DNA from 4 places in the Bacillus sp. WC2507 genome. Region 3 is predicted to be linked to each of the others. Evidence: a T-box and tRNA genes for the amino acid it is inferred to sense, from the RefSeq annotation. Region 3 holds a T-box; the other regions hold tRNA genes.
What was found. The T-box of region 3 lies ahead of tyrS (tyrosine--tRNA ligase). A T-box ahead of a tRNA ligase gene usually reads a tRNA of that ligase, here a tRNA-Tyr.
Positions count from the first base shown of each region.

Region 1 (2,174 bases), 4.0 Mb from region 3:
TGATGTATCTCAATCTCTTTTAATAATTCCTGTACTTCCACTGTCCTGCTATCATTTCAAGCTACAATGTGATGTGCTGCATTAGAATATGGGATTGCTTCAATTCCTGCAGCCTTAAGTTCTTCACGTAATACTTTAGATGCTATATACGAATCGGGATACTCATTTTTTTACATTTACTCTATCAAGAACTTTATCCACATAATCTTTTATTACTTCTTGTACACCCTTAATTCTACTTCTTCCACCAGTTTCGGAAAACATAAATGTATCACGAGCTTCTTGTAAAGCTTCAAAAGCCTTTATATGATTGTTACCAAAGCCACTAGTACCTGCAAATGCAAATCGTTCTTTCAATGGTAATTGATTTGAAACGGACGAGATACCTTCTGATAATTTTGTTAGATTCGCACCTTTTTCGATATTATCATCTGATAAATTTCCATCAACTAAATTACCATTATAACGTTCATCAGCATTACGTTAACCTATAAGAATTAACGTAATAGGCGATACATTAACATTAATTTGAACACATAAAAAAAGCGTCCCCACAAAGTAGGAACGCTTGATATTACTGTATACTCACGATTAATTGAAGATAAAAACAAATAAAAAAAGACGATCACTCGTCTTTTAACCGATACCGATGGTCGGGGTCGAACCGACACTCCCGAAGGAACACGATTTTGAGTCGTGCGCGTCTGCCAATTCCGCCACATCGGCACAAAAGAAAAGGCGGCAACCGGATTTGAACCGGTGATAAAGGTTTTGCAGACCTCTGCCTTACCACTTGGCTATGCCGCCATATTAAATTTCATTGGAGCGGAAGACGGGATTCGAACCCGCGACCCCAACCTTGGCAAGGTTGTATTCTACCACTGAACTACTTCCGCAAAAATGGCTGGGCTAGCTGGATTCGAACCAGCGCATGACGGAGTCAAAGTCCGTTGCCTTACCGCTTGGCTATAGCCCATCGATTTCTTACTTAATTATATGTAAGTATCCATTAGATTATTTGTAATTTTAAAAATAAAAATGGGGCGACTGATGGGAATCGAACCCACGAATGCCGGAGCCACAATCCGGTGCGTTAACCACTTCGCCACAACCGCCATGTTGTGTAAATATATTTGGCAGGGGCAGTAGGAATCGAACCCACACTGGAGGTTTTGGAGACCTCAGTTCTACCTTTAAACTATGCCCCTATGTAAATGGTGGAGGGGGGCAGATTCGAACTGCCGAACCCGAAGGAGCGGATTTACAGTCCGCCGCGTTTAGCCACTTCGCTACCCCTCCGAAACTTACATGGTGCCGGCTAGAGGACTTGAACCCCCAACCTACTGATTACAAGTCAGTTGCTCTACCAATTGAGCTAAGCCGGCGTATTTTATTAAAATAAATGGTGGCTCGGGACGGAATCGAACCGCCGACACGAGGATTTTCAGTCCTCTGCTCTACCGACTGAGCTACCGAGCCTTATTAAAATGGCGGTCCCGACCGGGGTCGAACCGGCGATCTCCTGCGTGACAGGCAGGCATGTTAACCACTACACCACGGGACCATTTGGTTGCGGGGACAGGATTTGAACCTGCGACCTTCGGGTTATGAGCCCGACGAGCTACCGTGCTGCTCCACCCCGCGACAATATTATTCATATAATTTATATGGTGGAGGATGACGGGATCGAACCGCCGACCCCCTGCTTGTAAGGCAGGTGCTCTCCCAGCTGAGCTAATCCTCCAAAAGTGGTGACCCGTACGGGATTCGAACCCGTGTTACCGCCGTGAAAGGGCGGTGTCTTAACCACTTGACCAACGGGCCAAATATTATAAATCCTATGGCGGAGAGCAAGGGATTCGAACCCTTGATACGCTTGTGACGTATACACGATTTCCAATCGTGCTCCTTCGGCCAACTCGGACAGCTCTCCAATGGCTCCGCAGGTAGGAATCGAACCTACGACCGATCGGTTAACAGCCGATAGCTCTACCGCTGAGCTACTGCGGAATAATATTGCCTGGCAACGTCCTACTCTCACAGGGACAAGGTCCCAACTACCATCGGCGCTAGAGAGCTTAACTTCCGTGTTCGGTATGGGAACGGGTGTGACCTCTCTGCCATCATTACCAGACATTATTCTTTTGAGACAATCATTATTATAACTTATTCAC
Region 1 covers NZ_JBQXPN010000001.1:5,097,934-5,100,107, forward strand. The annotation lists partial or broken gene ACUN28_RS26770 (AHH domain-containing protein) at 1-417, opposite strand, end outside; tRNA gene ACUN28_RS26775 (tRNA-Leu) at 645-726, opposite strand; tRNA gene ACUN28_RS26780 (tRNA-Cys) at 737-807, opposite strand; tRNA gene ACUN28_RS26785 (tRNA-Gly) at 822-896, opposite strand; tRNA gene ACUN28_RS26790 (tRNA-Gln) at 902-976, opposite strand; tRNA gene ACUN28_RS26795 (tRNA-His) at 1,040-1,115, opposite strand; tRNA gene ACUN28_RS26800 (tRNA-Trp) at 1,135-1,208, opposite strand; tRNA gene ACUN28_RS26805 (tRNA-Tyr) at 1,216-1,299, opposite strand; tRNA gene ACUN28_RS26810 (tRNA-Thr) at 1,310-1,385, opposite strand; tRNA gene ACUN28_RS26815 (tRNA-Phe) at 1,404-1,479, opposite strand; tRNA gene ACUN28_RS26820 (tRNA-Asp) at 1,489-1,564, opposite strand; tRNA gene ACUN28_RS26825 (tRNA-Met) at 1,568-1,644, opposite strand; tRNA gene ACUN28_RS26830 (tRNA-Val) at 1,669-1,744, opposite strand; tRNA gene ACUN28_RS26835 (tRNA-Glu) at 1,750-1,824, opposite strand; tRNA gene ACUN28_RS26840 (tRNA-Ser) at 1,842-1,933, opposite strand; tRNA gene ACUN28_RS26845 (tRNA-Asn) at 1,936-2,010, opposite strand; rRNA gene rrf (5S ribosomal RNA) at 2,019-2,134, opposite strand.
Region 1: it encodes a tRNA-Tyr, which carries the amino acid that the T-box ahead of tyrS (tyrosine--tRNA ligase) is inferred to sense. The anticodon was not compared.

Region 2 (2,174 bases), 930 kb from region 3:
GGTCCCTATCCGTCGTGGGCGTAGGAAATTTGAGAGGAGCTGTCCTTAGTACGAGAGGACCGGGATGGACGCACCGCTGGTGTACCAGTTGTTCTGCCAAGGGCATAGCTGGGTAGCTATGTGCGGAAGGGATAAGTGCTGAAAGCATCTAAGCATGAAGCCCCCCTCAAGATGAGATTTCCCATAGCGTAAGCTAGTAAGATCCCTGAAAGATGATCAGGTTGATAGGTTCGAGGTGGAAGCGTGGTGACATGTGGAGCTGACGAATACTAATAGATCGAGGACTTAACCATATAATATGAAGCAAATGTTATCTAGTTTTGAAGGAATATATAATTTTCTTCTTGATATTTCGAAAGAAATGTTTATAATGATAAAAGTCTGGTAATGATGGCAGAGAGGTCACACCCGTTCCCATACCGAACACGGAAGTTAAGCTCTCTAGCGCCGATGGTAGTTGGGACCTTGTCCCTGTGAGAGTAGGACGTTGCCAGGCTATTATTATTCCGCAGTAGCTCAGTGGTAGAGCTATCGGCTGTTAACCGATCGGTCGTAGGTTCGAGTCCTACCTGCGGAGCCATTATGCTTCCATAGCTCAGCTGGTAGAGCACTTCCATGGTAAGGAAGAGGTCACCGGTTCAAGCCCGGTTGGAAGCTTGGGAAGAGTTTTAAAATTTTTGGCCCGTTGGTCAAGTGGTTAAGACACCGCCCTTTCACGGCGGTAACACGGGTTCGAATCCCGTACGGGTCACCACTTTTGGAGGATTAGCTCAGCTGGGAGAGCACCTGCCTTACAAGCAGGGGGTCGGCGGTTCGATCCCGTCATCCTCCACCATATATATTTTAAATGTCGGAGGGGTAGCGAAGTGGCTAAACGCGGCGGACTGTAAATCCGCTCCTTCGGGTTCGGCAGTTCGAATCTGCCCCCCTCCACCATTTTCTTTAAAATAACCTGAGAGGGTTTATTTTTTTGAAAAGATAACCATACTAGTAAATATTAATGGGCTATAGCCAAGCGGTAAGGCAACGGACTTTGACTCCGTCATGCGCTGGTTCGAATCCAGCTAGCCCAGCCATTTACGAGCCATTAGCTCAGTTGGTAGAGCATCTGACTTTTAATCAGAGGGTCGAAGGTTCGAATCCTTCATGGCTCACCATTTTCGCGGAAGTAGTTCAGTGGTAGAATACAACCTTGCCAAGGTTGGGGTCGCGGGTTCGAATCCCGTCTTCCGCTTAATTACTAAGGGGCCTTAGCTCAGCTGGGAGAGCGCCTGCCTTGCACGCAGGAGGTCAGCGGTTCGATCCCGCTAGGCTCCATCTAAATAAAAAAGCTTACATCATATGATGTAAGCTTTTTTTGTATTTAAAAAGACAACTTTCATACTTGTCGTTTAAAATGAAGAAAATGTAAAAAGAAAGGATGGGGGATAATTGTGAAAGTTGTTATTGCATCTGATTCATATAAAGAAAGCTTAAAAGCTATAGAAGTATGTGAAGCTATTGAAAGAGGTTTTGGAGCGATTTTCCCTAAAGCAGAGTATGTAAAAATACCAATTGGGGATGGGGGAGAAGGAACGGTTGATTCGCTTGTGGATGCTACAGGTGGAAGAATGATATCACTTCAAGTGACAGGGCCGCTTAGAGAACGTGTACAAGCCTTTTACGGTATGTCTAAAGATAAAAAGACAGCGTTTATTGAAATGGCAGCAGCATCAGGATTACAACATGTTCCGGTTAAAAAGCGAAACCCACTTATTACAACGACTAAAGGAACAGGAGAACTTATACTACATGCGCTAGACGAAGGAGCTGAGCACATTATTTTAGGACTTGGAGGAAGTGCTACAAATGATGGCGGAGCAGGTATGTTGTCAGCTTTAGGAGTCAGGTTTATAAATGAAGAAGGGGAAGTAATAGAGCCATCTGGAGGCACGTTACATTCGATTGTCGCTATTGATTTTTCGCGAATGGATTCACGCTTAACGCATATAAAGATAGAAGCAGCATGTGATGTAGATAATCCGTTAGTTGGGATAAGGGGAGCATCTTTCGTATTTGGCAGACAAAAGGGTGCGAACGCAGAGATGATGAAAGAGCTGGATGAGAATGTAAAGCATTATGCGAATATCCTTAACCAATCTTTATCTTGCGACGTATCTAAAATACCTGGTGCA
Region 2 covers NZ_JBQXPN010000001.1:126,065-128,238, reverse strand. The annotation lists rRNA gene ACUN28_RS00740 (23S ribosomal RNA) at 1-293, shown strand, start outside; rRNA gene rrf (5S ribosomal RNA) at 381-496, shown strand; tRNA gene ACUN28_RS00730 (tRNA-Asn) at 506-580, shown strand; tRNA gene ACUN28_RS00725 (tRNA-Thr) at 585-657, shown strand; tRNA gene ACUN28_RS00720 (tRNA-Glu) at 680-754, shown strand; tRNA gene ACUN28_RS00715 (tRNA-Val) at 760-835, shown strand; tRNA gene ACUN28_RS00710 (tRNA-Tyr) at 853-936, shown strand; tRNA gene ACUN28_RS00705 (tRNA-Gln) at 1,002-1,076, shown strand; tRNA gene ACUN28_RS00700 (tRNA-Lys) at 1,082-1,157, shown strand; tRNA gene ACUN28_RS00695 (tRNA-Gly) at 1,163-1,234, shown strand; tRNA gene ACUN28_RS00690 (tRNA-Ala) at 1,245-1,317, shown strand; gene ACUN28_RS00685 (glycerate kinase) at 1,434-2,174, shown strand, end outside.
Region 2: it encodes a tRNA-Tyr, which carries the amino acid that the T-box ahead of tyrS (tyrosine--tRNA ligase) is inferred to sense. The anticodon was not compared.

Region 3 (2,174 bases):
GAGAAAAAAGTGGCGTACACTTTTGCCATTTTTAGTGCCAATTCAGGAAAAAGAATTTTCTCACGAAGATCGGCTCACAGTAAGAGAAGCAATTTTGAAAGTTCCAGAAGAGCAAAGAGCGGTCCTAATCCTTTCTTATTATCATGACATGCAGCAAAAAGAAATTGCAGAGATATTAAACATTCCAATTGGAACAGTGAAATCGAGACTTCATAACGGGATAAAGAAATTGAAACAATTGCTGGAGGTGGATGAAATTGAGCGAAAATCCCTTTAAGAGTGAATATAAGTTAAAACAGCATTTAGATAGTGACCATGTAGAAATACCAGACTTTCCAAAAACGGTAAGTCGCTTCGATCGATTAATCGGATTTCTTGGTTCTCCGGCAAAAGATCCTGTGGAGGCGACGATTGGAAATGATTTATCGGTTGTGTTTCATGTATCGTTATTAGTTGGGGTTCCAATTCTTTCTCTTATTACGATACTCTTTGCGACGTTGTAGAGGATTGGCAAGGAGAGAAACTCGACCTCTATTTGACACGCCTATATAAATGATGGTATAAAGAAAAGTATATGAATAATTGAGCGTGGAAAGGGAGAAGTAGTGATCATTTCCCTGTTTTAGAGAGCTGATGGCCGGTGAAAATCAGCACATAGATGATCGCGAATTACGCCCCTAGAGCATCTTTTTTCGATTGAATTGTATTCAAAAGGGAAAAGACGGTGCTAAGCCGTTATGTAAATAAGGTGGTAGGCTTTTTTTTGCCTGCAACTAGGGTGGTAACGCGATAATCAAAATCGTCCCTTATTTAAAGGGGCGATTTTTTTATGTTTTCAACCTTCACGCCAGTAATGAACTTAAAGGAGAGTATGTAGGATATGGATATTTTACAAGATCTTGAATTTCGCGGTCTAATTAATCAGCAAACAGATGCTGAGGGACTTGAGCAATTATTAGAAAAAGAAAGCGTTAAATTATACTGTGGTTTCGACCCGACAGCGGATAGCTTACACATTGGTCATATGTTACCAGTATTAATGTTACGTCGTTTCCAATTAGCTGGTCATCAACCAATCGCACTAGTTGGCGGAGGTACTGGTATGATCGGTGACCCAAGTGGTAAAAAAGCAGAGCGTACATTAAATACGAAAGATACAGTTGCTTACTACACAGAAAGCATTAAAAACCAACTTTCAAACTTCTTAGAGTTCGAAAACGTGGACAACCCAGCAACAATGGCTAACAACTATGACTGGCTTGGTAACTTAGATGTAATTTCATTCTTACGCGATATCGGTAAAAACTTCGGTTTAAACTATATGTTAGCAAAAGATACAGTAGCATCTCGTTTAGAGACTGGTATTTCATTCACTGAGTTCAGTTACATGATTTTACAATCATACGACTTCTTAAACTTATACCAACACCATAATTGCCGCCTGCAAATCGGTGGTAGTGACCAATGGGGTAACATTACAGCTGGTCTTGAATTAATCCGTAAATCAGAAGAAGATGCGAAAGCATTCGGTTTAACAATTCCACTAGTTACAAAATCTGACGGTACGAAGTTTGGTAAAACAGAAGGCGGCGCAATTTGGTTAGACCCAGAAAAAACAACTCCTTACGAGTTCTACCAATTCTGGATCAACACAGATGACCGCGATGTTGTTAAATACTTAAAATACTTCACATTCTTATCTCATGAAGAAATTCTTGAGCTTGAAAAGCAAGTAGCTGAAGCACCAGAAAAACGTGCAGCACAAAAAGCATTAGGTTCTGAAATGACAAAACTTGTTCACGGCGAAGAAGCATTAGAGCAAGCGATTAAAATTTCAGCTGCATTATTCAGCGGTTCTGTAGCAGAACTGACTGCAAGCGAAATCGAACAAGGATTCAAAGACGTACCATCTGTAGAACGTACTGCAGAAGATACAGTATTAATCGACTTACTTGTAGAAAGCAAAATCTCTCCATCAAAACGTCAAGCACGTGAAGATGTAACGAACGGCGCAATCTACGTAAACGGTGAGCGTACACAAGCATTAGACTACGTTGTAACAGAAAACGACCGCATCGAAGGTAAATTCACAATCATTCGCCGTGGTAAGAAGAAATATTTCTTAATTCGTTACTAATCAGAAACGAATATAAAACAAATAGTACCCCGAATTG
Region 3 covers NZ_JBQXPN010000001.1:1,061,036-1,063,209, forward strand. The annotation lists gene ACUN28_RS05730 (RNA polymerase sigma factor) at 1-277, shown strand, start outside; gene ACUN28_RS05735 (hypothetical protein) at 258-503, shown strand; T-box leader at 581-810, shown strand; gene tyrS (tyrosine--tRNA ligase) at 881-2,137, shown strand.

Region 4 (2,174 bases), 3.8 Mb from region 3:
TAAAAAATGGAGGAGGTAGAGGGATTCGAACCCCCGCGCGACTCTCGCCGCCTGTCGGTTTTCAAGACCGATCCCTTCAGCCGAACTTGGGTATACCTCCATGAAGGAAAAATAAAATTTTATTATTATATGTATCTAAACCATTTAAAAAGAAAATGGAGGAGGTAGAGGGATTCGAACCCCCGCGCGATTCTCACCGCCTGTCGGTTTTCAAGACCGATCCCTTCAGCCGAACTTGGGTATACCTCCGAGACATATAATAAATAAAGTGGAGCCTAGCGGGATCGAACCGCTGACCTCCTGCGTGCAAGGCAGGCGCTCTCCCAGCTGAGCTAAGGCCCCCTGTTTTTGGGAATATCGGGAAGACAGGATTTGAACCTGCGACCCCCTGGTCCCAAACCAGGTGCTCTACCAAGCTGAGCCACTTCCCGTTAATAAAAGCGCGCCCGAGAGGAGTCGAACCCCTAACCTCTTGATCCGTAGTCAAACGCTCTATCCAATTGAGCTACGGGCGCATATGGTGCCGAGGGCGGGGGTCGAACCCGCACGGTGGTCACCCACCGCAGGATTTTAAGTCCTGTGCGTCTGCCTGTTCCGCCACCCCGGCATGTCATATTGAAAATTGGAGCGGAAGACGGGATTCGAACCCGCGACCCCAACCTTGGCAAGGTTGTATTCTACCACTGAACTACTTCCGCAAGACATGTTTGAGTTATTTCATTAAAAGTGCGGGTGAAGGGAGTCGAACCCCCACGCCAAAGGCGCTAGATCCTAAGTCTAGTGCGTCTGCCAATTCCGCCACACCCGCATATTTGATTAAAATGGTGAGCCATGAAGGATTCGAACCTTCGACCCTCTGATTAAAAGTCAGATGCTCTACCAACTGAGCTAATGGCTCTTAATGGCTGGGCTAGCTGGATTCGAACCAGCGCATGACGGAGTCAAAGTCCGTTGCCTTACCGCTTGGCTATAGCCCATTAATTAAGAATGGTGGAGGGGGGCAGATTCGAACTGCCGAACCCGAAGGAGCGGATTTACAGTCCGCCGCGTTTAGCCACTTCGCTACCCCTCCGACATATATGGTGGAGGATGACGGGATCGAACCGCCGACCCCCTGCTTGTAAGGCAGGTGCTCTCCCAGCTGAGCTAATCCTCCATTTTGCCTGGCAACGTCCTACTCTCACAGGGACAAGGTCCCAACTACCATCGGCGCTAGAGAGCTTAACTTCCGTGTTCGGTATGGGAACGGGTGTGACCTCTCTGCCATCATTACCAGACTGTATTCATTTAAGACAAGAATCATTTTAACTTATTTTACTTTTAAAGTCAACAAGTTTTTTTATATTCTTTCAAAACTAGATAACATTGCTTCATATTATATGGTTAAGTCCTCGATCTATTAGTATTCGTCAGCTCCACATGTCACCATGCTTCCACCTCGAACCTATCAACCTGATCATCTTTCAGGGATCTTACTAGCTTACGCTATGGGAAATCTCATCTTGAGGGGGGCTTCATGCTTAGATGCTTTCAGCACTTATCCCTTCCGCACATAGCTACCCAGCTATGCCCTTGGCAGAACAACTGGTACACCAGCGGTGCGTCCATCCCGGTCCTCTCGTACTAAGGACAGCTCCTCTCAAATTTCCTACGCCCACGACGGATAGGGACCGAACTGTCTCACGACGTTCTGAACCCAGCTCGCGTACCGCTTTAATGGGCGAACAGCCCAACCCTTGGGACCGACTACAGCCCCAGGATGCGATGAGCCGACATCGAGGTGCCAAACCTCCCCGTCGATGTGGACTCTTGGGGGAGATAAGCCTGTTATCCCCGGGGTAGCTTTTATCCGTTGAGCGATGGCCCTTCCATGCGGAACCACCGGATCACTAAGCCCGACTTTCGTCCCTGCTCGACTTGTAGGTCTCGCAGTCAAGCTCCCTTATGCCTTTGCACTCTACGAATGATTTCCAACCATTCTGAGGGAACCTTTGGGCGCCTCCGTTACACTTTAGGAGGCGACCGCCCCAGTCAAACTGCCCACCTGACACTGTCTCCCGGGTCGATAAGACCCGTAGGTTAGAATTTCAATACAGTCAGGGCGGTATCCCACCAGCGCCTCCACCGAAGCTAGCGCTCCGGTTTCAATGGCTCCCGCCTATCCTGTACAAACT
Region 4 covers NZ_JBQXPN010000001.1:4,877,200-4,879,373, forward strand. The annotation lists tRNA gene ACUN28_RS25775 (tRNA-Ser) at 8-100, opposite strand; tRNA gene ACUN28_RS25780 (tRNA-Ser) at 157-249, opposite strand; tRNA gene ACUN28_RS25785 (tRNA-Ala) at 270-342, opposite strand; tRNA gene ACUN28_RS25790 (tRNA-Pro) at 358-431, opposite strand; tRNA gene ACUN28_RS25795 (tRNA-Arg) at 442-515, opposite strand; tRNA gene ACUN28_RS25800 (tRNA-Leu) at 519-607, opposite strand; tRNA gene ACUN28_RS25805 (tRNA-Gly) at 624-698, opposite strand; tRNA gene ACUN28_RS25810 (tRNA-Leu) at 728-808, opposite strand; tRNA gene ACUN28_RS25815 (tRNA-Lys) at 823-898, opposite strand; tRNA gene ACUN28_RS25820 (tRNA-Gln) at 903-977, opposite strand; tRNA gene ACUN28_RS25825 (tRNA-Tyr) at 989-1,072, opposite strand; tRNA gene ACUN28_RS25830 (tRNA-Val) at 1,081-1,156, opposite strand; rRNA gene rrf (5S ribosomal RNA) at 1,162-1,277, opposite strand; rRNA gene ACUN28_RS25840 (23S ribosomal RNA) at 1,380-2,174, opposite strand, start outside.
Region 4: it encodes a tRNA-Tyr, which carries the amino acid that the T-box ahead of tyrS (tyrosine--tRNA ligase) is inferred to sense. The anticodon was not compared.